Regions from separate parts of the Faecalibacillus intestinalis genome, predicted to be linked through region 1. Evidence: predicted binding sites of a transcription regulator. Region 1 holds the regulator's gene; each other region holds the start of a gene.
What was found. Region 1 encodes Rex, which represses fermentation and respiration genes when NADH is low (regulators of the CRP and FNR family bind a similar motif). Its sites were predicted from a motif close to GTGAANNNNTTCAC; they were not measured.

Region 1 (8,326 bases):
GAGAATCCTATGGCGGGTTATTATATTCTTGAAAAAGAAAATCAAATTATTGGATACATAGGATTATGGTTTTTAGGTGATCAATGTCAAATTACAACAATTGCGACAGATCGACATTTTCAAGGACAAGGGTGTGCAAGCCAACTGATGGAATACGCTCTTGAAAAAAGTGAAGAATTACATTATCAAAATGTTAATTTAGAAGTACGTGTTTCAAATGTAAAAGCAATTGCTTTGTATCAAAAATTTGGGTTTAAAAATGTTGCTGTTAGAAAAAGATACTATAGCAATGGTGAAGATGCGTATTTAATGATCAAGGAATTGGAGGGATAGAGATGTCATTATTACTAGCAATTGAATCAAGTTGTGATGAAATGGCGATGGCTGTCTTAAAAGATCAAAGAGAATTTTTGAGTAGTGTCGTGGCAAGTCAAATCGACATACATGCAATGTATGGTGGTGTTGTCCCTGAAATTGCCAGCCGTAAGCATGTTGAATGTGTATCTGTTGTTTTAAAAGAAACGTTAAAACAAGCAAATATAAAAATGGAAGACCTTGATGCTATTTGTGTAACAAAAGGTCCAGGACTTGTTGGCTCTTTACATATTGGTTTACAAGTTGCTAAAACACTTTCTTTGGCTTATGATAAACCATTAATTGGGGTTCACCATATTGCAGGGCATATCTATGCAAATAATTATGAAAAAGATATTGTTTATCCAGCACTATGTCTTGTAGTCAGTGGTGGGCATACAGAGCTTGTCTTGATGAAACATCCTTATTCTTTTGAAGTGATTGGTGAAACTTTAGATGATGCTGTTGGAGAAGCATATGATAAAGTGGGAAGAGTTTTAAATTTACCTTATCCTGGAGGGCCTGTTTTAGATAAGATGGCACATTTAGGAAAGGCAAGTTATGCTTTACCTAAACCGTTGGATGATGATAGTTATAATTTTAGTTTTAGTGGGTTAAAATCAGCGGTTATTAATTTAGCACATAATCATAAACAAAAAGGATTAGAAATCAATCAAAATGATTTAGCAACATCTTTTCAAAATGTTGTTGTTGATGTTTTGGTCGATAAAACGATTCGAGCGGCTAAAGAATATGGTGTTAAAGAAATTATGTTAGCTGGTGGGGTTTCTGCTAATAGGGGTTTAAGAGAAAAGATGAAAGAGCAAGTTGCCATGTTAGAAGACGTACAATTGTCTCTTCCACCAATGAAATGTTGTACAGATAATGCAATGATGATTGCTTTAGCAGGAAAAGTTATGTATGATAATAATAAGTTTAGTGATTTATCGCTTGGCATTAAACCACATCTTGATTTAGAATTAGAATCAATAGGAGGGGATTAGTGTGGAGAAAAAAATATCAAAAGCGACAATGTCCCGTTTTCCTGTTTATTTAAAAGCGCTTAGAAAAATACAACATGAAGGAAAAGAAACATGTTTATCGAGTGAATTGTTTGAAATTACAGGAATACAAGATACAACAATTAGGCGTGATTTTACATATTTATCAAAAACGGATAATTTTGGTAGACGTGGAAGAGGCTATGATGTTAAACATCTTATAGATGGTTTAAGTGAAGTTTTAGGTTTAGGATTAGATGAACCTATTATTTTAATTGGGGTTGGTAATTTAGGAAGTGCCATTTTAAAATATAATCGTTGGCAATATACAGTAGGTAAGATTGTTTGTGGTTATGATATGGATAAAAATAAAGAAGGGGAAAGATTTGGTGTGAAAATTTGTCATATTGACAAGTTGGAAGAAACTTTTCCAAGTGATTGTAAAATTGCTATTTTGGCGATTTCAGAAAATGTTCAAGAAACAGTGGATCGTTTAATGAAATTAGGCATTAAAGGAATTGTAGATTTTACGCATAGTCATTTTATGGTTCAAGAAGGCGTTGAAGTCCAAACAGTAGATGTTGTGGTAGCTATTCAAGAATTAGTAATTAAAATGAAATCAAATGATCAAGAATAGGGAGAGAAAAATGTTTGAATTTATTACAGTAAGAGAATTATATGAATTATATATCAATGATAGAAATCAATTAGATGGTATTGAATATGTTGAATTACAAGGATGGATCCGTACAAATAGAAATAGTGGGAAAGTCGGATTTTTAGCTTTAAATGATGGAACATATTTTAAAAATGTACAAGTTGTTTATTTAGATGAAATTATTGATAATTATGAAGAAGCTTCTCATATTTCTACAGGAAGTGCTGTTAAAGTAACTGGTAAATTAAAATTAACACCAGATGGAAAACAACCTTTTGAAATTGAAGCAACACATTTAGTGGTTGAAGGAACTTGTGATGAAGATTTCCCATTACAAAAGAAAAGACATTCTTTTGAATACATGAGAGAAATTCCTCACTTAAGACCAAGAGCAAATACTTTTTATGCAATCTTTAGATTAAGATCTGTTTTATCGATGGCTATTCATGAATTCTTCCAAAACCAAGGATTCGTTTATGTCCATACACCAATCATTACTTCAAATGATGGTGAAGGTGCTGGAGAAATGTTTAGAGCAACAACAATCGATGATACTGAATTTGATAAAGATTTCTTTGGAAAAGAAGCTTATCTTACAGTTACAGGACAATTACATGTTGAAGCTTTTGCTTTAACATATCGTGATGTTTATACATTTGGACCTGCCTTTAGAGCGGAAAATTCAAATACTTCAAGACATGCTAGTGAATTCTGGATGATTGAACCTGAAATTGCTTTTGCTGACTTAGAAGATGATATGGATTTAATTGAAGATATGGTTAAATACTGTATTGATTATGTCTTAGATAATGCACCAGAAGAAATGAAATTCTTTGAAAGCATGATTGATAAAGAATGTATCAAACGTATCAAAGCAGTTAGAGATAGTGATTTTAAACGTATGACTTATACAGAAGCAATCGATTATTTATTAAAAGCAGATGTTAAATTTGAAAATAAAGTAGAATGGGGTATGGATTTAAATTCAGAACACGAACGTTATATCTGTGAAAAAATTGTTGGTGGACCAGTATTTTTAACAGATTACCCTAAAGAAATCAAAGCATTTTATATGCGTTTAAATGATGATGGTAAAACAGTAGCTGCTTGTGATTTACTTGTTCCAGGAATTGGTGAACTTGTTGGTGGATCACAACGTGAAGAAAGATATGATGTCTTAGAAAAAATTATGGATGAAAAAGGAATGGCCAAAGAAGGATTACAATGGTACATGGATCTACGTCGTTTTGGTGGATGTAAACATGCTGGATTTGGTTTAGGATTCGATCGTTTCTTAATGTATTTAACAGGTATGCAAAATATTAGAGATGTTGAACCATTCCCAAGAACTCCAAGAAATTTAAAATTCTAAAAGCCTATTCGTTAGGCTTTTTTTTGTGTATAATATGTGGGAGGTGACACACATGAATGAATATGATTTGATGAATCTCTATTTTAATTTTATTTTTAAAGACGGTAATAAGTCATTTAGGTATGTGTATGCAAGTTATGAACAACTTGTAGAATTTAAAAATTGGTTAACAAAACAAAATATAAAATTTCCATTTGTACATCAAATTCAAAAAAATGAATGTGAGTTACTTTTTAGAAGTAAAAACTTTGAAACCTATGATACGGCTTTTAAAACAAGTTATGCACATGATTTTCATAAATATATAGCAAAGGAAAAAGAAAAATATCAAGTCATTTTATTATTGGGAATCGATCAGCAATTCTTTGAAAATTTTGATAATAGTTATAATCATGACTTGATGCGCGTTTTTCGTATAAAAAAGGCATTGAAAGAAGATATCTCTTTATATGGACCTTTTCATCTGTTTTTAAATGCTCTTTATCAAATAGATCGTTGGCCGGGTGTTTTTATATTTAAAGGAGAGCAAAGTGTTTTTTATCCTGTAAAAAACATAGAGGAAGTAAAAGAATGTTTTAGACTAATAGAAACAAATAAGATTTTTGAAAAGAAATGTCAAACAAATGAAGATCAATATTTTATACAACTAAGCGATCTTCATTTAGGAACAAAGAAAACAGACAATGGACTTATTGTATTACAGGATAGTCTAGATGAACTTTATCATATGCTTCCTCATGATCATCAACTTAAATTTTTGATTACGGGTGATCTAATGAATTCGCCTAATCGTAAAAATATGTATGCAGCCTCTCATTTTATGAATCGTTTAAAAAGGAAATATCATAGTGATGTAACGTTTGTTTTAGGAAATCATGACGTCATTGTTTATGGCTTGAATCTTTTAAAAAAACAAAAGACAAAAGTGGTAGCTTATTTGCTAGGAGAAAATATTAAAGTTTATCCGGATGTTAAAATGATTGTGATCAAAATAGATTCTACTTCTCAAGGAAATCTAGCAAGGGGAATGGTTGGGCAAAGACTTTTACAAGAAATTGAAGATGAGTTATTATCTATTAATCATTTAGAGGATTATACTTTGATTGCTATGATGCACCATCATTTGATGCCACTTAGAAAAGATGATTTTTTGAAAATAAAATGGAATGAAAAACTATTCATGGGAAAAATTGCTGACTCGACAAAAGCCCTTGTGGATGCTCAAGATGTAATGTATTGGTTAGAAAAACATCATGTACGTTATATTTTCCATGGACACAAGCATATTCCTTGTGTTGTAAAAAAAGGAAATACGTATATTATGGCAGGAGGTTCTTCTTGTGGAGGAGGTACCAGAGAAAGAAAAAGCAGTTATTTAAGTTATAATTTATTGAAATATAATCGTAAAGATCAAGTGTTTAAGTATTGTTTTGTATTCTATGATGATCTTACAAAACAAGAAAGACATCGTGTAAAAATAAAATTATTTATGGAGGATCAAAATGAAGTTAGTAGATAAGATGAAAGATGAAAATTTAGGACTTGCAATCCTATATAACTTTACAAAAGGGTATGGGCATGTTCCAATGAGTGTTTATGATGTGGTTTTACCATTTCTTTATCATGATGGTTTTAGAAATCATTTATTTGAAGGGGTTGAAGTAGAAGAAGCCCTTACTAAATGTGTTCAAGAGGATGCTTCTTTTATTCAAAATATATTAGATACAATTGAAAAAGATAAAGAAATGACATCAAGAGCATTAGGAATTTGTCTTTTAAATAAATATTTAAGTTTTGAATTTGAAGATAATGAAATGAAAGGGATTTATCATGAAAGCTCTATTTTAGATATTAATGAAGCAATCAATTTAGGAAAATTCTTTTCAGGAAAATCTTATGAAGATATTTTAAATATTTTAAAAAAAAAGAGTTCTAGCGTTGTCTTTTTAGATAGTGTTTGTTTAGGAGATGATGTTGATCTTTCTAAGTTGAATCAATTTGGACAAGTAACGATTTATAAACAAAGTAATCCAGAAGAAGTCATTGAACGTATTAAAGAAGCAGATATCATTATTACGAATAAATGTTTACTTACCGAAGAAGTCTTACAATATGCTTCGAAAGTAAAACTTATTTGTATTACAGCAACAGGTGTCAATAATGTTGATTTAGGTTATTGTCATCGTCGTGGTATTACGGTATGCAATGTGGCAGGGTATTCTTCTTTAAGTGTTGCGCAACATACTTTTGCTTTAGCTTTAGAACTTTTACATAAAAATAGTTATTATCATCATTATGTTCAAAGTGGTCAATATAGTGAAAGTGGTATGTTTAGTTATATTGGACCTCGTTTTTATGAATTACATGAAAAAACATGGGGTATTATTGGTATGGGAAATATTGGACGTACGGTTGCAAAAATTGCTGAAGCTTTTGGCTGCCAAGTTCAGTATTATTCAACAAGTGGAAATAATACGAAGCAAGATTATCTCTCAGTTGATTTAGAAACATTATTAAAAACAAGTGATATTGTTTCTATTCATTGTCCTTTAAATGAACAAACTAAAGGATTAATTGGTGAAGAATCATTTAAGTTAATGAAAAAAGAAGCTATTTTAATTAATGTAGGACGTGGTGGTATTGTTGATGAAGAAGCACTGGTTGAAGCTTTACAAAATAATGAAATTGCCGGGGCAGGACTCGATGTTTTTGAAAGAGAACCACTTGCAAAAGAGAGTCCTTTACTACAAATTAATGATGCTTCAAAACTTTTAATGACACCTCATATTGCATGGGCAACAGTAGAAGCAAGAAATCGTTTGTTTGATTTAGTCGTTGATAATATTCAAGGTTTTTTAAAGGGTGATTTAAAGAATGTATGTTAATGCATTCTTTTTTTTGCAATTTAAAATGAATTATGTTATACTCGAAAAACTTGAGGAGAAAATGAATGAACAAATTTGAAAAATTAGGATTAAGTGAAGAATTATTAAAATCAATCAATGAATTAGGTTTTGAAAAACCAACACCTATTCAAGAAAATATTATCCCTGTTATTTTGGAAGGCTATGATGTCATTGGACAAGCACAAACAGGAACAGGAAAAACTTTGGCGTTTTCAAGTATTTTACTTACAAATTTAAAAGAAAGAAAAAAGAAACCACAGGCGTATATTTTATCACCAACAAGAGAACTTACCATGCAAATTCATGAAGAATTAAAAAAACTTGGAAAATACAGTTCTTTACGTTTTGCTTGTGTATATGGTGGTAGTGGTATTGAAAAACAAATTAAATCGATTAAAAAAGGTGTTGATATTGTCGTAGGAACACCGGGAAGAATGATGGATTTAATGAGACGTAAAGTCCTTCAACTAGATGAAGTTTCTTACGTGGTTTTAGATGAAGCTGATGAAATGTTGAATATGGGATTTGTAGAAGATATTGAAACGATTATTTCTAAGACAAATCCAGAACATACAACGATGTTGTTTTCTGCAACAATGCCAGAAGGTATTAAAAAAATTGCGAAAAATTATATGAAACCAGATTATAAGCATATTCAAGTTAAACAAAAAACAGTGACAGCTAACACAGTTAAACAATATTACTTTGAAGTTAAACAAAAAGACCGTTTTGAAACATTATGCCGTATTATTGATAGTGAAACGGTACAATCAGGAATTATTTTCTGTCGTACTAAAAGAAGCGTTGATGAAGTAACGGAACAAATGCAAAAGGCTAACTATAATGTAGAAGCAATGCATGGTGATTTAAATCAAGATCATCGTATGCGAACTTTAAAGAAATTCAAAGAGGGAACAATTCATTATTTAATTGCCACAGATGTTGCCGCTAGAGGGATTGATGTAGAAAATATTAGCCATGTTATTAATTATGAATTACCTCAAGAAGTAGATCTTTATGTACATCGTATTGGTCGTACAGGTCGTGCGAATCGTGAAGGAAAAGCCTATACAATTGTTGTAGGAAAAGAAGAACGCTATTTAAAAGAGATTGAAAGAAAAACAAAATCTCATATTGAAAAATTAGAAGTACCAACATTAACACAAATTCACCAACATAAAGTAACAGAATTAATGTATAAATTAGAAGATATGATTTTACATGGAGAACATAAACCAATGAAAGATTTGGTAAATCAAATTGAAAATCATATGTTAAAAGATGTAACGGCAGCTTTAATAGAATTATCTTTAAATCAACAGATTGGTTTTCCTTATACGAAAGAAAAACTTGAATCTTCATCAAAACGTAAAAAAGGTGCAAGTGAAGGTTATACACGTTTATTTTTAACGGTAGGATCTATGGATAAAGCAAAGAAAAAAGATATTATTCATTTCTTGGTCTCAAAGGCAAATATTAGAGAAAGTGATATTCAAGGAATTGATATTAAAAGAAAGTTTACGTTTGTAAATATTAATGATAAAGCTGTAAAAAAAGTGATGAGACATTGTCAAAAAGAAAAATTAAATGGACGAAAAGTAGAAATAGAGCAAGCAAATAGCCGTTAGGCTGTTTCTTGTTCAATTTTTTTTAAAAAATTAAAGGCGATAGAATCAACATAATTAATAAAAATTATGAAAGCGGTATCAATTTACACTTGAATGTAAGGGCTATCATGTGTATAATTATATTAGTTGATTAATTAGGAGGATTGATTGAAATGAAACAATATGTTTACTCATTCAAAGAAGGAAATAAAGATATGAGAGTCATCCTTGGAGGTAAAGGTGCAAACTTAGCTGAAATGACAAGCATTGGTTTACCTGTTCCACAAGGATTTACTGTATCAACAGAAGCTTGTACTGCTTATTATGAAGATGGAAAACAAATTTCGCCTGAAATTTGTGCGCAAATTGATAATAAATTAGCTGAATTAGAAGCTGAAACTGGAAAAAAATTAGGAGATCCAACAAAT
Region 2 (8,326 bases), 460 kb from region 1:
ACTTTTCCTTTATAACGTGTAAAAACAGTTTTTACATAACGTAACCAAAAATCAATTAATTGAGGATTAGACCATCCACCATATTCAGTAATTAAATGTAATGGTGTTTCATAATGTGATAAAGTAATGACAGGTTCCATTCCTAATTCATTCATGCATGCAAACATATCATCATAATAAGCAAGACCTGCTTCATTTGGTTCAAGTTCATCCCCATTAGGGAAAATTCTTCCCCAAGCAATAGAAGTTCTAAAACTATTGAATCCCATACCTTTCATTAATTTTAAATCTTCACGGTAACGATGATACCCATCTACGGCATCATGTGATAAATAAACTTTATCAGAATTTAATTTCATTTCATATTTTTTCTTATCTTCATTCCATTGAATACCAGGATCTTTAGACATAATACCTACAAGTACATCTGTAACGTTTGGTTGTTTCCCATCTTCCAACCAAGCACCTTCATATTGGTTAGCAGCAATAGCTCCACCCCATAAAAAATCTTTTGGAAAACTCATTTTCTCTACCTCCGTTTTTCTAAATGTATTATAGCACTTAGTAAACAAGGAACTCTTTCATTTCATAATTTGAAAAAATAAGAATTATATTTAATTTTTTTATTCTATGATTTAAAATATTCTTCTATCTCTTTTTCTTCATCTTCAGGAATTTCTAAAAATTGAATTGCTTCTTTAAATGTCATTTGCAATTTTGTCATCATTTTTCTTACATATTCTATATTCTTTCTAATTCTCTCTTTTTGTGTCCCTTTTTTTGTCCCTTTTTCCAACGCTTCTAATTCGATAACTTCTCCTAAATTACACATATCTCTCATCCTTTCTTCAAATTCTTCATCATCCAAGCCATATCCTTTTATTACTTCATTCTTTTCTTGATAATTCAATGTATTATTCAATAATGCGCCTATAGGCATTAGTATTTCATCATAGCTTTCATACTTATCATTAGGACTATGTCCTTTGCTTAAGTATATCATAAGTTGTTCTTCTTTATCATAATTTTCTATTTTTTCTTCATAATTTCCACTTAAATGATTTTCTGCTATTTTGAGTTGATTGATACAGCCATCTTTACTCTTTGTAGCTTGTGGCATGATCCAAAATGAATACACTTTTTTCATTCCATCATAATTTTCACTATCATATTCTCTTCCCCATTGACTGGAAATCATTCTTGAGCTATAAGCGATGCTTCTTGTGACAAGATGATATCCTGGACTTGTCTTGTTTTGAATTTCAATATTAATGTAGACTCTTTTGGTTGATTGATCTAGCTGTGGTAAATCGATATAGAAATAAATATCATAGCACATCAATCCTTCATCTTTGATAAAAGCTTCTTTATCCATTAAATGAAAATGAGGATTGACGATTTTATCACCAATACGGACTCCTTTAATTAGCTTTTTTATTTCATCTAATGAAAGATGTTTGGCTTCTTCAACAAAACAAGAAATGATTCTAGAAAGCATATAAGGATGTCCTATCAGCATTTTACAATACTGATCGTACATGATTGTTTTATTAGAGCTTGTTATAAGATTTAATTGTTGCATAAGTAGTTCCTCCTGCTATATATATCGTTTATTTTTTTACTTTTTTCTTCTTTTTTTGTTAAAAAAATAAAAAACTTGGAAATTTCATTCCAATAATCTACTTAATATTCTCATTTTGACAAAAAAAGAAGAATCAAAACGATTCTTCTAATATTTATAGAAACCTTCTCCTGAAGACATACCAAGTTTTCCTTCATCAATATATTTCTTTAACATCTTAGCCATACCTTTAAAATTATAAGGAGCTAAAAATGATGGAACCTTCAAATACATAGAAACAATATTATATGCAGTTGTAAGTCCTACTGTATCTAATATTTGGAAAGGTCCTTTAGGAGCACCTGTACCAAGTGTCCAAGCTTTATCAATACTTTCAGGATCACTTATACCATTAACATAGAGATCCATTCCTGAAAATAATAAAGGAACAAGCATTGAATTTAATAAATAACCTGATTTTTCTTTTCTTACAGGTAATGGAATCATTCTTATTTCTTTAGCAAAATCCATAATCAAATCAAAATATTTTTGATCCGTTTGTTTTTGTGCCATGACTTCTGTCATATTATTTTTCCAAATACTATTTGCAAAATGTAATGATAAATATTTTTCTGGACGTTTTGTATATTTAGCGAACTTCGATGGTAATAATGTAGATGAATTCGTAACGATAACTGTCTTTTCAGGTAATAAATCTGCCATTTTTTTATAAATATCTATTTTTTGTTCTACATTTTCAGCCATTGATTCAATAATTAAATCGGCATCACTGACTGCTTTTTGTAAATCTAATTCTAATTTAATATTTTCATAGGCCTTATTAGCTTTTTCTAAACATTGTTCTTTATCAAAATCTTCATAATCACTAATACCCATGGCCCAATTTTGAGGTGTCTTTCCTTTATCGCTATCCATTAAAGTAATCGTAGCATGATAAACCTCTTTTAAATGATCTAATTTAGGCTGACATCTTCCTATACTTCCTTCACTTCTAAGCCAAATCGTTACATCAAAACCACAATAAGCTGCTTGATAAGCAATTTGACTTCCTAAAACGCCTCCACCAATAACAACAACATTTTTAATTTCCATAGATTCATCCTCCTACCTTTATTTTATCATTTTGTTAAATTATTCACAAAAGATTTTTTACTTTTAGTTTGAACTACATATAAAAAAGAACCCTATTTCTAGGATTCCTTTATACTATTCAGCTTTTGTTGAATTTACTTCTTCAAACATTTGAGGAATTGCATGTTTATCTTCTTTGTTTTTATATTTGAAGTAAACAACTGTTAATAATGAACATACTATTAAGATTCCTGCAAACACTGCAATTTCAACTGAAATTGAAGGAGCTGTCATACTAATTGTTTTTCTAAATCCATCTACACTATAAGTATATGGTACAAATTTATGAATAGCTTTGTAGATAGCTGGACCTGTATCTAATGGATAAGTACCAGCTGAACCACCTAAGTTAACAATCATGAATACAAGTAATAAGAAGTCACCAATAAATCCAGTTGTTAAACTTAACAACATAACGAGTGACATAAATGCCGCTGATACGAGAATTGCAAGTAAGTATGTTAAACCTAAATTAACAGGTTCAAATCCATTAATTAATCTTAAAGCAGTAACCATTACGATAGCTGCTAATGTAGAAACTGTATACATAACAGTTGCTTTACTTGCCCAATATTTCCATGCATTTTCAGCTTTTTTAATACCATGTCTAATTGGATACATTAAAGCAAATGCTAAGCATGTTACATATAAACCAACTGACATCATATAAGGAGCCATTGCATGACCGTTATTTTCAACTTTAGAAATTTCTTTATGACTTGTTTCAACAGGAGTAGCTACCATATCAGTAGTTTTATCTGTTGAATCAATCTTACTTTCTTCTGCACCAGATTTTAATGCACCATTTAAAGTAGTTACACCATCAGCTGCACTCTTAATTCCATCACCTAAAGTATCAGAACCAGCAGCCAACTTACTAGCACCATCACTAATTTGACCAGCACCATCAGATAATTGATTAGCACCATTCATTAATGTAGCATTATTACTTACTAATGTTGAAGTACCTGTAGCCAATTGATCAACACCACTTGTTAAAGCTGTAATTCCTTTAGTTAATTCAGGAACATTACTGTTTAATTTTGAAGTACCATCAGCTAAAGCAGTAGCACCACTTGTTAAAGCTGTATTGTTATCAGCAATTTGTGTTAAACCTTTTTGTAAACTATCCACACCAGCTGTATAAGCTTGAACACCTGCAACTAAAGCATCTTTAGAATCAACAGTTACTTGTTTAATATTTCCATCATTGTCAACAGTTACATATTTACCACCATTAACTTTTGCATTCACTTCATTTAATCCAGCTTGGACTGTTTGAGTTCCACTTACTAATCCTGTAGGAACTTTTGTACCATCTGTTAAAGTTCCACCATTAAGAGCTGCATCTAAATCATTTAAACTTGATTTAGTTGAACTAGATAATGTATTAATTGCTGTAGATGCACCTGTTGTATAAGTAGCAACCGAATCCATATATGAAGCTACACCGTCTTTATATTTATCTACAGGGAAATAATTTGTTAAACCATAAGCATCGATTTCTGCTCTTGACATTCCACTAGTTAATAATTTACTAGCAATTCCTTGTTTTTTAGCATCACCACTTGCATTTAATGTTTTAATTAATGTAGCATAATTATCTAATGATGTTTTTCCATCAGATAATTGAGTCAATGAATCTTGACTTGCTGCCATAGTTTTTTTGGAAGTTTCAAGATTTTCTTGTAATTTTTTTACACCATCAACTACTTGTTGATTTCCTACAACTAATTTTTCAGCACCTTCACCTAATGCTTTAACACCTGCATTTAATGCTGTGTTATTTTCAACCAATTGATTCGCACCAGCTAATGCTTGACTTACACCTGCTGTATAATCACTAACACCTTTATTTAATGCTTGAGCGCCAGCATTTAAATCACTTACACCACTAGCTAATGTAGGAGTAGCACTACCTAAAGTACCAACACCTGTTTTTAATTGGTAAATACCATTATTTACTGTAACAACACCATTTGTGTAATCTTTTAAACCTTTAGTTAAAGTATTTGTACCATCTTTAAATGTTAAAGAACTACTTGCTAATACTTTTAAGTTATCACTAATTGTTTTGTTACCATCTTCTAATTGAGTCATACCATCAGATAATTGTTGAGTACCATCGCTGGCTTCAGCAAATCCATCTGACATTGTTCCAATTGAAGTAAAGATTGTTTCAGCATATGTTTTTGTTACTGAAGCTGAAACTTCAGCTTTAATTTTTGCGATTGCTGAATCATCCATTTTTGATGCAACATAGTTTGTACCTGGATTTGTTGTATAATTTAAAACCATCTTTTTAGGATTTTTATCCAACAAAGTTGTTGCATTTTTGGAGAAATTGCTTGGAATCGTAATGACCATATAATAGTCACCATTTTTTAGTCCCTTATTTGCTTCTTTTGAATTTACAAAATGGAAATCTAATGAATCGTTGTCTTTTAACTTATCAACAAGTTGATTACCAACATCTAATTTCTTATCATTGTAATCAACTGCCTTATCTTTATTAACGACAGCGACAGGAAGATTTCCACTGTTACCATATGGATCCCACATAGATCCAAGGAAGACAACAGTGTAAATACTAGGAATAAGAATAAGAGCAACTAAAACAATTTGAATCCAATGATTTTTTAAAATGTTTTTCCACTCTTGCTTAATCATAAATATCCTTCTTTCTATCTTCTATAGACATTTTACATCTATAGATATATAATGTCTATAGAGTATTATAGTTTTTTCAATACAAATGTCAATATTCTTACATACAAAATATAAAAAATTAGTTATAATAAAAAAAGGGAAGGGATTACAATGAGGATTAGAAAAAGTTTTGAACAAGCAATTTGTATTTTATTGCTTATTGGTACAAGTGAAGGACCACTTAAAAGTCATGAATTAAGTAAAATGTTAGATGTTTCTGATTCATATTTAAAAAAAGTAACAAGACAACTTGTAGTAGCTGGTCTTATTACCTCTAAAGCAAGTAAGTTAGGTGGTTTTATTTTAAACAAAAAAATGAATGATATTTCTTTTTTAGATATTTTTGAAGCAATTGAAGGAAAAGAAAAATTTATTGAAACTACACATTTAGTTGATAAAGTCTTTGATCCAGCATTAAATGTTCAACATACAGAAGATATCATTATCAATCATTTAGATGCTGCTGAAAATCAATATAAACAAAAACTCAAAGAAATCAATCTTGGTGAAATTACAAATTATGTTCATCAAAATACAATATAAAAATAGGCTATTTGAATAAGCCTATTTTTATTATATGGTTCTATTTCTATTTTTTGCTTAAATCATTTCAATTTTTTTAACTATAACAACTAATCCAACAAAAGATATCATAAGAAGTATACTATATAAAACGTAATTAGTAGTATCTCCTGTTTTTGTAATTATGCTATTCTTATTGTCTTGTTTTACAGTTATACTTTCATTCTTATTACCTGTTACTTGTACTAAGTTATTATTATCTTTAACAACAGTAAATGTTGTACTTGCCAAGCCATCTGTCCATACAATTTCAAATGTATGTTTTCCTGCTGCTAGTGTATTAAGATAATCTTCTTTTAATGTTACAACAGTTGAACCTTCGCTAACAGTATAATTCTTTATATCAACAATAATACCATCTACTTTTACAAATTTGAATTTTGAAAATTCCCCATTACCTCTAATTACAAGGCCTTTATGAGCATCTTGTGTCCATGAACTATCAGCACCATCTAAAATTTTATATTCTTCTTGTCCTGGAGATGGTACAACTTTGGAAATTTTTTCTATTTCTTCATACTTACAAACTTCACAGACTCTCTTTTGTTCACCTTCTTGTTTTTCAGTAGCTTCTCGCACAATTTGCCAATTACCAAATTTATGTCCTGTAGCTTTAATAACAATAGGTTCACTTATAGAATTTATCATATTACTATCTGAATACATTAATCCACAATCTTCACATTTCCAGTATTCTTCAAATCCATCTTCTGTACAAGTAGCTGGTTTTTCTTCTACTAATTGAAGATGATGTCCTTTTGGATCAATTATTTGTGTTCCGCTTGTAACATCACACCTTCTACAATGAAAAGATTTTTCACCAGATTCTTTACAAGTAGCTTCTTTATCTACTGACATGGTATCGTTCCAATCATGCTCACCATAATAATCCTCGCAAATATTTGATAAAACATCCTTTGTTGTACTAGTTTGAACACCTGTTAAATCTGTACTATCAGATCCTCCCATTGCTTTTAAATTTGGATTTTTTTCTACATCGAAAGAATTATCTATAAAAATCCCATTACTATTTGGATTTCCTACAAAGCCTCCTGGGCTATATGTTTTTGAAGAACTAGTAATTTTTCCAGATGAGTGACTTTTAGTAATAGTACTGCCATCATTTGTACCTGCAAAACCACCAACTTTTGGTTCAAAATCAGTAACTATACTTTCTACATCACCAAAAGCCACACTATTTTTTATTTCAACATCTGACTCAACATATCCAGCAAAGCCACCCACATTCCAATCGCTTGCTGTTACTTTACCATAAGAAGCACATTTATCCACACCGCTTTCAAAGAATAAAACCCCTGCAAATCCTCCTACAGACCATGAACCTCTCACATTACCTTTAACGATACAGTTTTGATAAATCCCATTAAAATCTTCACCTATGAAGCCACCACTTTTACCTCCGCCAATAACTTCAACATCTACCACGCAGTCTTTATAAGTTCCATAACTGTTATACCCTACTAATCCCCCACTCAATGCTTTGGTATTTTCTACTGTTCCTGAAACTTTACAATCACTCACAGAAATAGACATCCCATATCCTTGTGAAGCATTTCCAATTAGAACTCCTGCTGCATTTCTATCTTTACATGATGCTTTTACATAAGCATCAGATATGATAATATTCTTTAGCTCATATCCACTAAAATTTCCAAATAAGCCAGCACTTACTCCTTCTTGAGTTTCATCTACATAAAGACCTGTAATTGTTTTATTATTACCATTAAAGTAGCTACTAAATGCATGAAAACTATCGTTAGAATCTCCATAACCAATCGGAATCCAACGATGTGCACTTAAATCAAGATCTGCTGTCAATACAAAATATTCTTTGGCATGAGTTTTATCGACTATACCAGAGTTAACATCTACCGCCAATTTAGCAAGCTGTTCTGCTGTTTCAATTTGCCATGGGTCTTCAGCTGTTCCACTTCCTCCTGCAAAATCAGTTGCTGCATAATCTGTCCAAATACCATTTGGGGCATCTTTCGCAAATACTGGTATCGACATACATGTCATACTAAAGAAAATACTTATTATAATTCCTAATATAAAACTTTTACTGTGTCCATTTCTCATTTTATTTCCCTCCTTTTTTTATTGATACTCCCTGTATCATTATTTTATATAAGAACTCTAAAAATGTCAATTTATAAACTTAAACGCTTTCATTTTTTACAAACAAAAACTCAAGGACTGTTCCTTGAGCTATCTATTATAAAATATTCTTAAATACATCTTATTTTTTATTAAATAACAATTCTAATAAATGAACACCTTTTCCTTTTCCTAAAAGAATTC
Region 3 (8,326 bases), 1.0 Mb from region 1:
ACAGTTTTTAATTTTCCTAAATATTTTGCTGCAATAACAACTTGTTTATTGGCAGCCACCAAACGAATGGCATCTACGATCGTATCCCTAGAAATCATAATAATAGGAATAATGATAGAAATTGTCCCATCACTTGCTAGTAGAAGAAAAATCGTATTAATTAATAGTTTATCTGCAATCGGATCAGCAAATTTACCAAAAGTCGTAATTAATTTAGATTTTCTTGCAATTTGTCCATCAAAATAATCAGTTAACGAAGCAACTGCAAAAATAATAAAGATAACAATATTAACAAGTGAAATATCAGCATTCAAAATATGATACATAGGTACATTGATTCCAAACGTTGCATAAGGAAACATATAAATAAGAATAAGAATTGGAACAAGGATTATTCTTGTAATCGTTAATTTATTAGGTAAATTCATTATTTAACCATCGTTAATTTAAATGTTTTAATTGTGTTATTATGATCACTTTCCTCTAGTGGGAGTTTTTGATCATTAATATAATAACGATGTCCTATGTTCCAACTATATGAAAATTCCAAATATTGGAAATCATTTACATTAAATTCTAACTCAACGCTTTCACATGCAGAATCATCTTTTAAAGCATCAGACATTGAAGGAGCAAGACTACCGCTATAAACTCCTCGTTTAAATGTATCTGTTTGATAACTGTTTGGATCTCCATTGACATGTAAATCAACTCTTGTCGCAAAAGTAAAATCTACTTTTAATTTAAAAGTTTCTTGATCATATCCATCAGGTAATTTAAAACTATAATCACCATCTGCATTTTTAGTAAAAGTTATTTCAGTAGATGTTTGTTCATCTTTTTTTGTTGTATCAGATTTTGTTGTTTTCTTTTTATCTGTTTCTGTTGTTTTCTTCTTTAAAGTTTCACTTGTTTCTGTTTTAGATGTATTACTATTTTTAAATGATGAATCATTTGATTTCGTAAAGACAAATGAATATCCAAGTACAATAATAATAGCAATGACAATAATAATGACAATTGCATATTTAATATATCTTAAGATATAGTGATCTTCATAAACTCCCTTTCTTGTCGGTTGTTTTTTAGTTGGTTGAATATTTTTTACTTTATCTACAAAAGTAACAGATCCTATATCTTCTTTTTTATTTTCTAAATCTTTTAAATCAGCCTTTTTAATTTCTCTCGTAATTGCATAATAATCATCAGCAATCGTCTCATCTATTTCTAAGTATCTTGCTATTTTTTTAAGATACATTTTTACATATAGCTCGTCTCCAACAAATCGTTCAAAAGCACCGTCTTCTATATCTTTAATGATATTAACAGATAACAATGTTGCTTCTGCGACTTCCTCTATTGTAACGCCTTTGGCAATGCGGGCTGCTTTTATCTTTTCACTTATTTTGTCCATAAAGACATCCTCCTTTACACTTAGGCATAATTAAACAAATAAATTATAGCACAAATGTTTTATTTGACAAATACAAAAGCTCATTTTATTTCTAATATATTATATACATAAAAAATGTCTTTTTTATGTCCAAAAAGAAAAAAGCTTAAAAAAGCTTTTTTATAACGTAATAATTCCAAATGTTGATAAAATATAACTTAATAAAATAATTAATAATGTTGGAATACAAATATATTTCATCACAATATTATAGACTTTTTCTCTTTTAAAAGCAGATGATATTTTAATTTCATTTGAAATTGTTTTTAATTTTGTTACAAAAATAATTAATAAAACTGTACATAACGCTGAAATTGGCATCATACATGAATTTGTGACAAAATCAAAGAAATCTAATAAAGTCATTCCTAATGGTTGAATCCATCCTAAAACACCATAGCCAAGTGAAATAGGAATTCCTAAAGCTAACATTTCAATAATCATTGCTAAAGCTGCTTTTTTTCTAGAAATATGGAATTGTTCCATCAATGTTGCACAAGAACATTCCATTAAAGAAATAGCTGAAGTTAAAGCAGCAAATAAGACAAGTAAAAAGAATACCCCACCTATAAATCCACCTAATTTTAATGAATTAAAAACTTTAGGCATTGTAATAAACATTAAAGACGCTCCAGCATTTAAACTATCTTTTCCTGAAAATGCAAAGACTGCAGGAATAATCATTAACCCCGCTAAAAAAGCAATTAAAGTGTCCATAATTTCTACTTGAGAAATTGCTTTTTCCATATCAACATCTTTTTTCATATAAGAACCATATGTAAATAAAATACCCATTCCAATTGATAAAGAATAAAACATTTGTCCCATTGCTGAAATAACTGTCATAATACTAAACCTTGAAAAATCAGGAATAATATAATACTTCAAACCTTCAATTGCTCCTGGTGTCATTAAACCATAGATTGAAATAAAAATAGCTATTACTACTAAAATAGGCATTAAAATCTTACTTACCTTTTCTATTCCTTTTTCTACCCCTTTAATAACCACAATAAAAGTTAATACTGCAAAAACAACTAACCAAAAAGCTGGACTAATTGGATTAGCAATAAAATTTGAAAAATAGGTATCTTGTGTCAAGATTTGACTTGATCCTCTTAAATATTCAAATAAGTATTTACATACCCAACCACCAACAACACAGTAATAAGGAATTATCAACATTGGAATAATTGAATTCAACCAACCACCAATCTTTAATTTTTTTGCTCCTAAGATTTTATATGCTTTGATTGGATTGTTTCCGGTCTTTCTTCCTAATGCTGTTTCACTTACAAGTAAAGCAAAACCAACTGTAAACGCTAAAATAATGTAAGTAAATAAAAAAGTACCTCCACCATATTTAGCCGCAAGATATGGAAAACGCCAAATGTTTCCTAATCCAACAGCTGAGCCAGCAGCCGCCATAACATATCCTAAACGGCCTGAAAAACTTGATTTTTTATTTGTTTCCATCGAATTTCCCCTTTTTAACATATAAAAAAATTATATTGAAACCGCATAAAAAGTCAACTTTATTGTGAAATTAATAACAAAATTCTCTTTTTTTTTACATTTTAAAACAAAAAAACAGCCCTCATTGAGGACTGTCTTATTATTATAATAAAGATTTATATAATTCTTTGATTTCTTCTACACTTGTATCTCTTGGGTTACCTGGACAGCAAGCATCAGCTAAAGCAGATTCACTTAAGAATTGTAAATCTTCTTCTTTAACGATTTCTTTTAAGTCAGCTGGAATACCAACATCTTTAGATAATTGTTTAACTGCATCTACAGCTGCTTTACGATATTCTTCTTGAGACATACCAGTAGTATCTACACCCATTGCTTCTGCAATGTCTTTATATTTTTCACCAGTATATGGTGCATTATATTCCATAACTGTTGGTAAGATGATAGCATTAGCAACACCATGAGGTGTATCATATAAAGCTCCAAGTGGATGAGCCATTGAGTGAACTAATCCTAAACCTACGTTAGAGAATCCCATACCTGCAACATATTGACCTAAAGCCATACCTTCTCTACCTTCAGGAGTATTTTCTACTGCACCTCTTAATGATTTAGAAATAATTTCAATAGCTTTGATATGGAACATATCTGACATTTCCCAAGCACCTTTAGTAATATAACCTTCGATAGCATGAGTTAAGGCATCCATGCCTGTAGCAGCAGTTAATCCTTTTGGCATTGATGACATCATATCTGGGTCAACGAAAGCTACAACTGGAATATCATGTACATCTACACATACCATTTTACGATCTTTTTCAACATCTGTGATTACATAGTTGATTGTTACTTCAGCAGCAGTACCAGCTGTTGTAGGAACTGCAAAGATTGGTGTACAAGGATTTTTAGTTGGTGCAACACCTTCTAAGCTTCTTACATCAGCAAATTCAGGGTTTTTATCAATAATACCTACTGCTTTTGCTGTATCCATTGATGAACCACCACCAATAGCAATCATATAATCTGCTCCAGCATCATGTAATGCTTTAACACCTTGTTGAACATTTTCAATTGTTGGATTCGGTTTGATATTAGAATATAGTTCATAAGCTAATCCTGCTTTATCTAATAAATCAGTAACTTTTGCTGTTACTCCAAATTTTACTAAGTCTGGATCTGAACATACTAAAGCTTTTTTGAATCCTCTTGCTTTTGCTTCTTCAGGAATTGATTCAATTGCTCCTTTTCCATGATAACTTGTTTCATTTAATACAAATCTGTTTGCCATAATTAAATCTCCTCTTTTCTAACTACACATATTTTAGTATCATGTGAAAATAAAAACAAGTTACACATAAGGCTATGTGTAACATTTCACAAGTTTTATATCATTTTTATTCCATTACAAAAAGCTATAAATATGTCATAATAGAAACAAGGAGTGATATCATGAAATATTATGCTGTAAAAAAAGGAAGACATCCTGGTATTTATAATACTTGGGAAGAATGTCAAAATGAAGTAAATCAGTTTAAAAATGCGCAATTTAAAAGTTTTACTTCTAAAGAAGAAGCTTGGAACTATTTAAATGAAAATACTCAAAAAACAGATAAACCATCACTTAGTAAAGATCAATATAATGCCTATAACCAATTAATATCAGGTAAAAATATCTTTTTAACCGGTGATGCAGGAACAGGTAAATCATTTGTTTTAAAATTATTTATCAGTGAAATGGAAAAACAAAATAAAAAAGTAATTGTCTGTGCTCCTACAGGTATTGCTGCTATTAATATCCAAGGTGTAACTATTCATAGATGTTTTCAAGTATCCCCTGAGCCACAAGTTATTAAACATATCCAAAAAGTACCTCAAGTTGTACAAGAAAGCGATATTATCATTATAGATGAAATCAGTATGTGTCGTGTTGATCTTTTTGATTTTGTTGTAAGAACAATTACTAAGGCAGAAGAAAAATCTTTATCTCGTAAACAAATAGTTGTCGTTGGTGATTTCTTTCAACTTCCTCCAGTTACTACTGATAATGATCGTGAAGTTTTAGAAAAAATATATGAACATTATCATAAAGGCTACGCTTTTGAATCTACAAATTGGAAAGATTTAGATTTTCAAACAGTTGAATTAAAAGAAGTTATTAGACAAAAGGATCCTGAATTTGTTCATGAACTTAATAAAGCAAGAATAGGTGACTATTCTTGTGTAAGTTATTTTAATACTCATAGTCAAAAAGAACTTTTTGAAAATGGAATTATTTTAACTGCTACTAATAAAAAAGCAGAACAAATCAATCAAGATAAACTCTCTAAGTTACCCAATAAAGCTAAAGTCTATCATTCTAGAATAGTAGGAGATGTTAAAAATTCTGATAAACCTACTTTAGATGAACTTCATCTAAAAATAGGAGCTAGAGTAATGGTACTAATTAATGATACTGAACAAGATTTATATCAAAATGGTTCATTTGGAAAAGTATATAAATTAGAAGATGATTGTGTAACAGTTATGCTTGATACAAATAAAACATTAGTTACTTTTGGATATCATGAATGGGCTATAGAAAATTATGTTTTGTCTAAAAAGAAAGATGGAGATATTGAAGATCATCAACTATCTAAAGAAAAAGTAGGTGCTTTTTATCAAATACCTTTAAAGCTTGCTTATGCTATTACAATGCATAAAAGTCAAGGACAAACTTATGATCAAGTCAATTTAATCCCCTATTCATTTGATAACGGTCAACTATACGTAGCTTTAAGTCGTGTTAAATCTATTGAAGGTCTTTGTTTAATTAATCAATTAAGACAAGAGAATTTAATTTGTAGTCAAGAAGTCAAAGATTTTTATCATATTGGTTCATCTAAAAACAAAGATAATCTTATTTATGAACTCGGTAAAAAAGTACTAGAAACTTATCCAAAAGAAATTCAAGATTTAATAGATGAAATACATAAAATAGATAGAAAAGGATAAACATCGTATTTAAGATATGTTTATCCTTTTCATATAATAAGTTATTATTCAGTTAATTAACTTTAAAACATCTTCTTCATTATTAACATTAAAAATATGACGTGTTAATACATTAAGTTTTTCAATTGATGTATTTGAAAGTTGTTTTTCTAAATTACTTGAAAGACTTCCTAATTTTACTTTAAGTAATTCATTTAACATATTTTGTTTTTCTTTCAACTCTCCTCGCGCTTCTCCTTCTTTTCTAAATCCTTCTGCCATTCTTTCCATTCCTTCACACATATCCATCTCATCTCCTTCTACAATATCTTTAATCATATCCAAACTTCCTGTAATTATCGCTGCATAAATCAGATTATTGGTATTCATCTTTCTTTTTTGATGTAATTTTATATAGTCTCCCTTATACATTGCTTGAATGGCTTCTATAAAATAGCGTGTTTGTTCATCTTTGATCTTACTTGTATCCATTTCTTTAACATCTACTAAGATGATTTTCCAATCATTAAAGTGTTTCTTTAATTCTTCGGGTATTTCAAAATAATCACTGAGTTTTACTGGTACATTCCATTTCTTTGGTCCTGTATAAAAGGCAACCATGATTTGTGGTACTAATCTTTTATACTCTTTATTTTCTAACTGTTTTAAATATTCCAACATTTCATAGATGGCACATCTAACCACCATTGCTTGATCAACACTACTTTGATGTTCTACTCCTAGTATACAGTAGATTCCATTAATATCACTTTTAACAACAATATCTCTTCTTCTTTTTTTATCCTCTATTCTTTTTGAATCATTGATAATAAAAGCTGTATCATTTTCATAACGCACAAGATTCTCAGGATGAATGAGTTGTTCTCCTTCAAATACAACTGCATTAATAAAAGATGCAAAACTGACATCATTACTTAAGAATGTCCGACATGCACTATCAGAGGTTACCTTATTGATGGGTATCATACACATTACCTACTTTCTATTGAGTTGAAGTAACGTCATCTAGATTTATTACAAGTAGATTATAACATGTATGTACTTAATATTTGTCTCAAGTTTGTCTCACAAATGTCTCATTTCTTATACTTATTTTATCTTTCTCTTTTTCTTCTTTCAATGGACATTTAGTCCAAAAAAATATGAGGTTCATTTGAACCTCATAGGAAATATTATAATCCGTTAATTACACGATATGCTTCTGCTGTTGCATCTAATATTCTTCTAGGAGAAGCAGCATCTCCTACAACTTTTACATCATATTTTTTAGATAATTCTTCTGCAAGTTCATTTCTTGATTTATATCCAGCAGCAATAACAACATAATCACATGGAACAGTTGTATTTGATAAAACAACTTCGTGATTTTTAATTTCTTTTACTGTTTCACTTGTTTTTACATCTACTTGATACTCAGCAAGTTTTGCAAACATATGTCCAATAAATGTAGCTCCAATACCATCAGCAATATTATCTTTCATTTCTACTAATGTAACATGAGCTCCCTGATTTCCTAAATACTTACAAGTTTCAGTTCCTACTAAGCCGCCACCAATAACGACAACATTTCCTTTTAATTCTTTTTGATTTTCTAGTACATCTTCTGCTTGTAAAACAAATTCTTGTTCAATTCCTTGAATTGGTGGAATAATTTGTGTAGAACCAGTTGCTAGAATAATTGTATCAGCAGCAAATTCATCATCAGCTTTTACTTCTTTATTGATAACTTCAATATTATATTTTTTCATTTGAGATACTAAATAACGATCGAACATCATAAATGTATCTTTTTCAGGTGGTGTAGATAGTGCTTTAAATTTTCCACCTAATTCACCTTTTTCATAAACAGTAACTTTCATACCTCTTTGAGCAGCTGTAATTGCTGCTTCCATTCCGGCAGGACCAGCACCAATAATTACTACTTTTTTATCAGATTTTCCTTTTAACTTACAAGTTAACTCTTCACCAGCTACAGGATTGACCATACAATGTGCAGGCATTCCTCCAAGTACACGATCAATACATCCTTGGTTACATGCAATACAATAACGAATATTATCATAATCATGTGCTTTAATTTTATCTATTAATAATGAATCAGCAATTAAACCTCTACCAATAGCAACAATATCTGCTTCATCATTTTCAACAACATTTTCAATTAAATGTGCATCATTTAATCTTACTGCAACAATAACAGGAATATCAATTTCTGCTTTTAATTCTTTAGCAAAAGGTATAATAAATCCTTGAGGAATAAACATTGGTTGAATTGCATATTCAACAGCATCATAGCATCCTGCTGATAAAGAAATAGAAGCTACACCCATTTCTTTAGCTATATGACAAACTGTTTTTACCTCTTCAAATTTCATTCCATCGTCTACATATTCATCAACACTTACA
Region 4 (8,326 bases), 770 kb from region 1:
TACAAATGATGGTCAAATGATTACTTATTCAAATGGTGTACAAGTTTCAAAAGGGATAATGAATGAAGAAGGAATTATTTCTGTAGATGAAAATGGTCAATTAGAAATGACAGGAATTCCTCTTGGAAAATATCAAGTTGTTGAAGTTTCATGCCCTCAAGGTTATGTTTTAGATTCTACACCTTATGATTTTGAAATTACACAAAAAGATCATACAACAACAATTTATACAAACTCTCATGAACAAACAAATCAAATTACTAAGACAACATTTACTAAAACCGATGTTACTGGTGATCAAGAAGTTAGTGGTGCTAAAATGTCTATTACGGATTTAGAGGGAAAAGTTATTGATGAATGGATTTCATCTAATAAGGCCCATGAAATAGATGGATTAGAAAGTGGAAAAACTTATTATTTAAATGAGGATACAAGTCCAGCAGGATATGTAAAAGCAACGAAAATTGAATTTAAAGTCAATGAAGATGGAAAAATTCAAAAAGTAAATATGAAAGATAAAGTTGTAACAATTTCTAAAGTAACTTTAGGTGGTGAAGAAATTCAAGGAGCTTTATTACAAGTAATAGATGAGGAAGGAAATACAGTTGATCAATGGTATAGTGATGGAAATGAACATCCTGTAAGTGGGTTAGAAGAAGGAAAAACGTATACTTTACATGAAGATTTAGCACCTTTAGGATTTAATTTAGTAAATGATATATCTTTTACAGTTTCTTATGAAAAAGAAAATCAAAAAATAGAAATGATTGATACTTTTGTTAAAGTTTATAAACAAAAAGAAGATGGCAATTTGTTAAAAGGGGCACAGCTTACAGTTGTTTCTACAAAAACAAAAAATAGAATTGATCAATGGATTACAGGACAACATATTTTTGATATTAATGATGTTATGAAGAAAAAATTGTTAAAAGGGGATATGTGTCAAGGTAAAAATGAAGAAGGTATTGAATATAAAGTTGTTCCCCAATTAAAATCAAATGATTATTTTTTAATGTTGAAAGATGGAGAAGATGTGACATATTATTGTATAGATATTCAAGGAGATGAGACAGCCCACTTAATACAAGGACTTAATAGTGGGGAAAAATATATTTTAAGAGAAACATTGACACCTTGTGGATATGCAACAGCTAAAGAACAAATTTTTGAAATAAGAGAAAAGAATATTGTTTTAAAAGTTGTTGATGAAGATATTAAAGTGGATATTTCTAAAAAAGACATAACAAATAAAAAAGAATTGTCTGGAGCTCATTTACAAGTGAAAAATGAAGATGGAGAAGTTCTTGATTCTTGGATTTCAACTGATCAAGAACACCGCATTTGTCATTTGGAAGTTGGTAAAAAATATATTTTAGAAGAAACAATGGCACCTTATGGTTATGAAAAGAGTGAAAAAGTCGAATTTGTGATTAAAGATACTGGAGAAATACAAAAAGTCATCATGTATGATCAACCAATTATTCAAGCAATTAAAACAGGTGATAGTTCAAAGTTGAATTATTTTATAATGCTTGGTGCTTTAAGTGGAATTTGTATTTTTTTATGTAGAAAAAGGGATGTTAAATCCCCTAAATCTAAATGATTTCATCAATAAGACCATATTCTAAAGCTTCTAATGGATCTAAGTAGTAATCACGATCACAATCATGAATGATTTTTTCTAATGATTGTTTAGAATTTTCACTTAAAATAAGTGAAAGTTTTTTCTTTTGTTTGCATATTCTTTTAGCGTTTATTTCAATATCACTTGCTTGTCCTTCTAAAGAGGCAAGAGGTTGATGTATCATTATTTCACTATTTTTTAATGCACATCTTTTTCCTTTGGAACCTGCACTTAAAAGAATAGAAGCCATACTTGCTGCCATGCCGCAACAAATTGTGCTGACATCACATGAAACAAAGTTCATTGTATCAAAAATTGCTAGTCCTGCAGAAACACTACCGCCAGGTGAATTGATATACATGTAAATATCATTTTTATTATCTTGTGCTTCTAAATAAAGTAATTGACCAATAATTGAACTTGCCATGGCATCGTCGATAGTCCCTGTAAGTAGAATAATTCTTTCTTCTAAAAGTTTGGAATAGATATCGTAGGCATATTGATGATTTTTATCTTTTTCTATAACGGTTGGTATTAGATGCATAAAATAACCTCCATATGTAATTATAGAAATTAATAATAAAAATTATTCTTTGCACTGATGAAATAAGTAAAAATTTTTTTAAAAAAATAGTAGAAAATAGTGTAAGCGCTAACGATATAATGAAATGGGAATTATTAGAAAAATAAAGGAAAAATTAATGCATCTTATACAAGAAATCAACGTTGTAATAGTTGCTTTTGTGAAGTTTTTGACTTATAATAATGGCATAAAAGCTATTTACAAGGAGGAATATTAATAAAATGGCAGTAAAAGTAGCAATTAATGGATTTGGACGTATTGGACGTCTAGCATTCAGACAAATGTTTAATGCAGAAGGATATGAAGTTGTAGCAATCAACGATTTAACTAATCCTAAAATGTTAGCACACTTATTAAAATATGATTCAGCACAAGGTAAATATGCATTAGCTGATACAGTAGAAGCTGGTGAAGATTCAATCACAGTTGATGGAAAAGAAATCAAAATCTACGCTAAAGCTAACGCAGCTGAATTACCATGGGGAGAAATCGGTGTAGACGTAGTATTAGAATGTACTGGATTCTATGTATCTAAAGCTAAATCTCAAGCTCATATCGATGCTGGAGCTAAAAAAGTTGTTATCTCAGCACCTGCTGGAAATGACTTACCAACAATCGTATTCGGTGTAAACGAAGGTACTTTAAAAGCTTCTGACACTATCATCTCAGCAGCTTCATGTACAACTAACTGTTTAGCACCAATGGCTAACGCTTTAAATAATTTAGCACCAATCAAATCTGGTATCATGTTAACAGTACATGCTTACACTGGAGATCAAATGGTATTAGATGGACCTCATAGAAAAGGTGACTTAAGAAGAGCTCGTGCAGCTGCAGTTAACATCGTTCCTAACTCAACAGGTGCTGCAAAAGCAATCGGATTAGTAATCCCAGAATTAAATGGTAAATTAATTGGTTCTGCACAACGTGTACCAGTTCCAACTGGATCTACAACTATCTTAACTTCAGTTGTTGAAGGTGAAGTTACAGTTGAAGAAGTAAATGCAGCTATGAAAGCAGCAACTACTCCATCATTCGGATATACTGAAGAACCATTAGTATCTTCTGATATCGTAGGAATCACTTACGGATCATTATTCGATGCAACTCAAACTATGGTTAAACCATTAGACAACGGAACTACTGAAGTTCAAACAGTTGCTTGGTATGACAACGAAAACTCATATACTTCTAACATGGTTAGAACTATTAAATATTTTGCTGAATTAGCTTAATCTAGCGAAAAATATGCTAAATAAAAAAAGGGTTTCAAGATAGAAGAAGCCCTTTTTTTTACGCCAAAACCCGCATGAAATCAACATTTTTTTGATTTGCGGGTTTTTATTTTTTGTAAGTAAAATAATGCTCAAAAATGCCCTAAAAATGGGCTATACCAAAAAAATACCAAAAAAATTCGAAAAAAGTGCAAAATTTCCACCAAAAAAGCATCAAAAAATCATTAATTTTTGATGCTTAAAATAAGTGTCTATTCAGGGTTATTTTTATAACATTCGACAAGTGGATAAAGGATATTCACAATCGAATTATAGGTTTTTTTATCGATAAGATTTTTTGTATTAATTGCGTAATCAAAAACCTTGGATAGTTTTTCTATTCTTTGATGATCTTCGTTATAATCTCCTTTAGTAACTAATTGAATATTCTCTTCAAATAAATCAATGAGTGTACTAGAATTATCTTCATCATCCAAATCAAAGAGCTTCAATACATATATTAAATCATTTTGATTTTTAATGTGCTTAACTATTTCAATATTCGCTTTATAAATAGCAATTTTAATTTGTTTTAATAATTCTTCACTAATTGATAGATCTCTATCAAAGTCTATTCTCCCACAAAAATATTGTAAATTACCAATCAAGAAGTAATCTTCCATGATCATCACATCGGCATCTTCTCCGGTAAGTACTTCAACAGGTAATTGAAAATAAAACAAAGAGAAAGCATGGATGAAAGATGAAAGAAATAGAATATATTCAAGTTGGAGATTATCAATTACCGAACTTAAAAGTAGAAGAAATGCATTTAAATCGCTTTGGAAGAGCAAAACTAGATTATTTAAAGAAGCATGATTATCTACTATATTTCAAATTATTATCAAAAAATGAATTAAATGATTATCTATTAAAAGTACAAAAAGAAGCTGATGATTTATATGACAGATTGGTTGAAGAATATAAGACCAAGTGGAATGTTACTGAAGAACTTAAATAAAACGATCAAATGAAGTGGGTTCAAATGATGAATAATATTAAGAGCTGTGTGGATGAAATTGTATATAAGACACTTTTAAATTAATAATGTAAGCTATTTTCAATTATGAAAGTAGCTTTTTTAGATAGGTGTAACTATTTAATTTTTTATTTTCGTGCCATAAAACTGACTTCCATGCCAGAAAGATACCGATTTAAAAGAAAATAAATAAAATAATAAGTGTAGAGAGGAAATATAAAAAATATTTCAAAAAATACTTGAGTATAAAGTGACTCTATAGTCTATGTTAAAGATGTCAAAGGAGGAAATGACTTATGGAAAAGAGTAAAAAGACATTAAAAATGATTGGAATTTGTATTATTGGACTTGTAATTGTGGTGGCTGTAAATATATTGAAAAAACCAGAAGATCCATTTAAAAATGATGATCGTGTTAAACTTGGATATCAACATGTTGAAGAAAGTGATATATTGAATAGTAAAGATTATGATTCATATTATGTTTATTTCTATGAAACAGGAAATGAAAAATGTAAAGATACAAATGAAGTGGTCAAATCTTATATTAGAGGAAAATCAAGTATTTATGTATTCAATATGGAAGAAGCAAAAGATATCAAAACAGGAAAAGATCTTGATTATAAAAACGTTACAGATTATAAAGGTATCACAGTAAAACAAGTACCAATGCTCATTCATGTAGAAAACAAAAAGATTGATCATGTTTATTACAAAGCAAGTGATATTAAAAAAGCACTTGATTAATAAAAAATGTCATGGAGAAACGTTCGCATATTATTCAATCAATTCGTAATTTTAAAGATATTGAAAATCAAGTAAATTTAGATATTAATAGAATTGTACGTAATAGCTTTCAATTAATAAAACCCAAAGTAACCTGTGTTATTATTAATGATAATAATGATCAATTAATAAACAGTATAAAAAAAGAAATGAAAATATTTGATGAGATTATTGTAGCTAATATTCAAAAAGAATCGTTTACAAATAAAATAAATTGTTTCTTAAGTAAGAATAAGATTTAATGTTATCAATATGATAATAAACAAGAAATTCAAAATGATATTTTACAGTATGTTCATTGTTCTTGGTGTATTTTCTTAGAAGTGAATGAAAATTTTGATAAGAAAAATAAAGATATTTTATATAATATTTTCTCCCTATTTAATGAAGCGATTGAAAAGGAAAATATAATGTTTACATTTTATAATTTGAAGAATAATGAATACTATCATGCACATGCGATTTATAGTCAACATAATCATGAATCAAACATTAACGTAGAATTGAATATTTAATTAATAGAATGATCCACTCATTAAATAGACATGGGTGGATCATTGTTTTATACTTAATATAAGAGGATGTAAGAGAGGTAGATAAATGCAATGTTTAGTTGTTGATGATGATAGAAAGTTTAGTTATAAATTAAGTGGTTATATTGATAGTTTTTTAAAAGGAATTTTTAAAAACTATCAAGTGTTAGAAATAAATGAAAAGTTTGCTGATTTTTCTCAATATCAGAATATTGATTTGTTATTTATTGATATCGATTTAAAGGACTTAAATGGTATCAACATTATAAAAAGATTACAAATGAACAATGTTGATTATCCGATTATTTATGTATCATCAAGACAAGAACTTGTTTTTTCTTCTCTTTCAACACAACCGTTTTATTTTGTAAGAAAACAAAATTTAGAAAATGATTTAAAAGAATTATTTAAGCTATTAAATATTTATTATAAAAAGACAATGAAGATGATCACATTTGATTATTATGGACGAAAGACAAGTATCTTTTTAAAAGACATCCATTATATTACTTCTTTTGGACATGATATCAGTATTGTATGTGATCAAGAAACGTATACTTATCGCTCTAGTTTAAAAGATGCTTTAAAACTGATAGATAGTCCAATTATTGTACAAGTTCACAGAAGCTATGCAGTATCTATGATGTACATTAAAGAAGTAGATAAAAATAATATTATATTAAAAGATGAAACATGTATTACACTTGGAAAAAAATATGTAGATGAATTCATGTTTCAATATAGGGAGTATTTGATATCATGAGTTTATTTGATTTAGTTATAAATATTATTGAAAGTTCTATTATGTGTTATTTTATCTATAAATATTTTGATTTTAAACAGGTGGAAAAACTATGGCTTTTTATTCTTGCTGTTTTTGCAACAATAACGGCAGGAAATTATTTTATTAGTGAAAGTTGGTTGGCAATTGTTTTATTGGCTGGAGTACTTATTTTGTTTTTGAAAGTTTTCAATAAAAAAATGAGTATAGAGAATATTATTGTTTGTTTATCAGTTTTGATAATGGACTTGGTTTGCAATATGATTACTTTAATATTAGGAAGTTCACTGGATTTTATAATATCTGATCCAGCAGCAAAGCTAAAGATTCTAATGATTGTTTCTAAAACAATGTATTTATTGTTTTCTTTGTATATTTTGAATAGAAAAATGAAATATAATTCTAATTTGGATACTAAAAGATGGACGAGTATTATAAGCGTTTTCTTGATTCTATTATTAGAACTTTATATTCTTGCTAATGATTATACGATTAACAATATAAATCCAACAGATACTTTATTCTGCATGTTCTTAACTGCCATAGTTACCTTGGTTATATTTAACATTTATGGGAAACTTTTAAAAGAAAATGAAGAATCAACACGTATTCGTTTAAAAAATGAAGAAATAAGATATAAGAAAGAAAATGAAAAAGTGCTTTCTAAAATGTCTGAAGATATTTATCAATTAGAACATAATTTAAGATATATCTTAATGCAGGTAAAACTAAATGAACAAAATAAAAAATATGATGAAAATATTGAATTGATAGATCAGTATATTCGTAACTTTGGAAAATTTAAAGCCATTATTAATACTGATAATCCTTATTTTGATTATTTTATGAATCAAAAAATTAATGATTTAAGTAATAATGGAATAGATGTTCATACATCTATTAATATTTCACATTCAGATTATTATTTAGATAGAGAATATGTAGAATACCTCATAAAAGTTATTAATTTATTTAAATTAGAAGCTACCCAAATAACAATCAATATCTATGAAAAGCAAGAATTTAATATTATCGAAGTTCTGACTTCGAAAAATATGAAACTAACATTTGATAATTCTCTTAAACAATTAGCACAGCATTTAGATGCTCAATATAAAGTGACACAAGATAATGAGTTATGTGTTTTTAAAAGTATTCAATCAATGAAGTAGGTTAAAATAGCCTACTTTTTTATTTTTGTGCCATAAAAGTCACTTCCATGCCAGAAAGATACCTATTAGAAAGAAAATAAATAAAATAATAAGTGTAGAGAGGGAATATAAAAAATATTTCAAAAAGTACTTGAGTATAAAGTGACTCTATAGTCTATGTTGAAGGTGTCAAAGGAGGAAATGACTTATGGAAAAGAGTAAAAAGACATTAAAAATGATTGGAATTTGTATTATTGGAATTGTGATTGTGGTGGCAGTAAATATGTTGAAGAAACCAGAAGATCCATTTAAAAATGATGATCGTGTTAAACTTGGATATCAACATGTTGAAGAAAGCGATATATTGAATAGTAAAGATTATGATTCATATTATGTTTATTTCTATGAAACAGGAAATGAAAAATGTAAAGATACAAATGAAGTGGTCAAATCTTATATTAGAGGAAAATCAAGTATTTATGTATTCAATATGGAAGAAGCAAAAGATATCAAAACAGGAAAAGATCTTGATTATAAAAACGTTACAGATTATAAAGATATTACAATAAAACAAGTACCAATGTTGATTCATGTAGAAAACAAAAAGATTGATCAT

Region 2: a site for Rex is predicted at 2,708-2,721, ahead of Fi14EGH31_RS11205 (3-hydroxyacyl-CoA dehydrogenase). Genes of this name have one in related genera too.
Region 3: a site for Rex is predicted at 4,294-4,307, ahead of fucO (lactaldehyde reductase). Genes of this name have one in related genera too.
Region 4: a site for Rex is predicted at 2,368-2,381, ahead of gap (type I glyceraldehyde-3-phosphate dehydrogenase). Genes of this name have one in related genera too.

What each region holds. Positions count from the first base shown of each region.
Region 1 is NZ_AP024085.1:1,637,291-1,645,616, reverse strand. Features, by position in the region: gene rimI (ribosomal protein S18-alanine N-acetyltransferase) at 1-333, shown strand, start outside; gene tsaD (tRNA (adenosine(37)-N6)-threonylcarbamoyltransferase complex transferase subunit TsaD) at 336-1,358, shown strand; gene Fi14EGH31_RS08940 (redox-sensing transcriptional repressor Rex) at 1,360-1,992, shown strand; gene asnS (asparagine--tRNA ligase) at 2,003-3,385, shown strand; gene Fi14EGH31_RS08930 (metallophosphoesterase family protein) at 3,438-4,904, shown strand; gene Fi14EGH31_RS08925 (D-2-hydroxyacid dehydrogenase) at 4,888-6,270, shown strand; gene Fi14EGH31_RS08920 (DEAD/DEAH box helicase) at 6,336-7,919, shown strand; gene ppdK (pyruvate, phosphate dikinase) at 8,072-8,326, shown strand, end outside.
Region 2 is NZ_AP024085.1:2,094,985-2,103,310, forward strand. Features, by position in the region: gene Fi14EGH31_RS11195 (glycoside hydrolase family 1 protein) at 1-524, opposite strand, end outside; gene Fi14EGH31_RS11200 (hypothetical protein) at 629-1,582, opposite strand; gene Fi14EGH31_RS11205 (3-hydroxyacyl-CoA dehydrogenase) at 1,730-2,674, opposite strand; gene Fi14EGH31_RS11210 (YhgE/Pip domain-containing protein) at 2,789-5,383, opposite strand; gene Fi14EGH31_RS11215 (Rrf2 family transcriptional regulator) at 5,534-5,965, shown strand; gene Fi14EGH31_RS11220 (GLUG motif-containing protein) at 6,023-8,104, opposite strand; gene Fi14EGH31_RS11225 (hypothetical protein) at 8,265-8,326, opposite strand, start outside.
Region 3 is NZ_AP024085.1:590,716-599,041, reverse strand. Features, by position in the region: gene pgsA (CDP-diacylglycerol--glycerol-3-phosphate 3-phosphatidyltransferase) at 1-428, opposite strand, end outside; gene Fi14EGH31_RS03195 (helix-turn-helix domain-containing protein) at 428-1,414, opposite strand; gene Fi14EGH31_RS03190 (sodium-dependent transporter) at 1,574-2,929, opposite strand; gene fucO (lactaldehyde reductase) at 3,072-4,217, opposite strand; gene Fi14EGH31_RS03180 (ribonuclease H1 domain-containing protein) at 4,379-5,920, shown strand; gene Fi14EGH31_RS03175 (Rpn family recombination-promoting nuclease/putative transposase) at 5,969-6,886, opposite strand; gene Fi14EGH31_RS03170 (FAD-dependent oxidoreductase) at 7,093-8,326, opposite strand, start outside.
Region 4 is NZ_AP024085.1:2,406,411-2,414,736, reverse strand. Features, by position in the region: gene Fi14EGH31_RS12835 (SpaA isopeptide-forming pilin-related protein) at 1-1,603, shown strand, start outside; gene Fi14EGH31_RS12830 (ATP-dependent Clp protease proteolytic subunit) at 1,596-2,168, opposite strand; gene gap (type I glyceraldehyde-3-phosphate dehydrogenase) at 2,429-3,442, shown strand; gene Fi14EGH31_RS12820 (hypothetical protein) at 3,694-4,113, opposite strand; partial or broken gene Fi14EGH31_RS12815 (TnpV protein) at 4,185-4,526, shown strand; gene Fi14EGH31_RS12810 (hypothetical protein) at 4,757-5,206, shown strand; gene Fi14EGH31_RS12805 (hypothetical protein) at 5,218-5,487, shown strand; gene Fi14EGH31_RS12800 (LytR/AlgR family response regulator transcription factor) at 5,846-6,541, shown strand; gene Fi14EGH31_RS12795 (hypothetical protein) at 6,538-7,731, shown strand; gene Fi14EGH31_RS12790 (hypothetical protein) at 7,919-8,326, shown strand, end outside.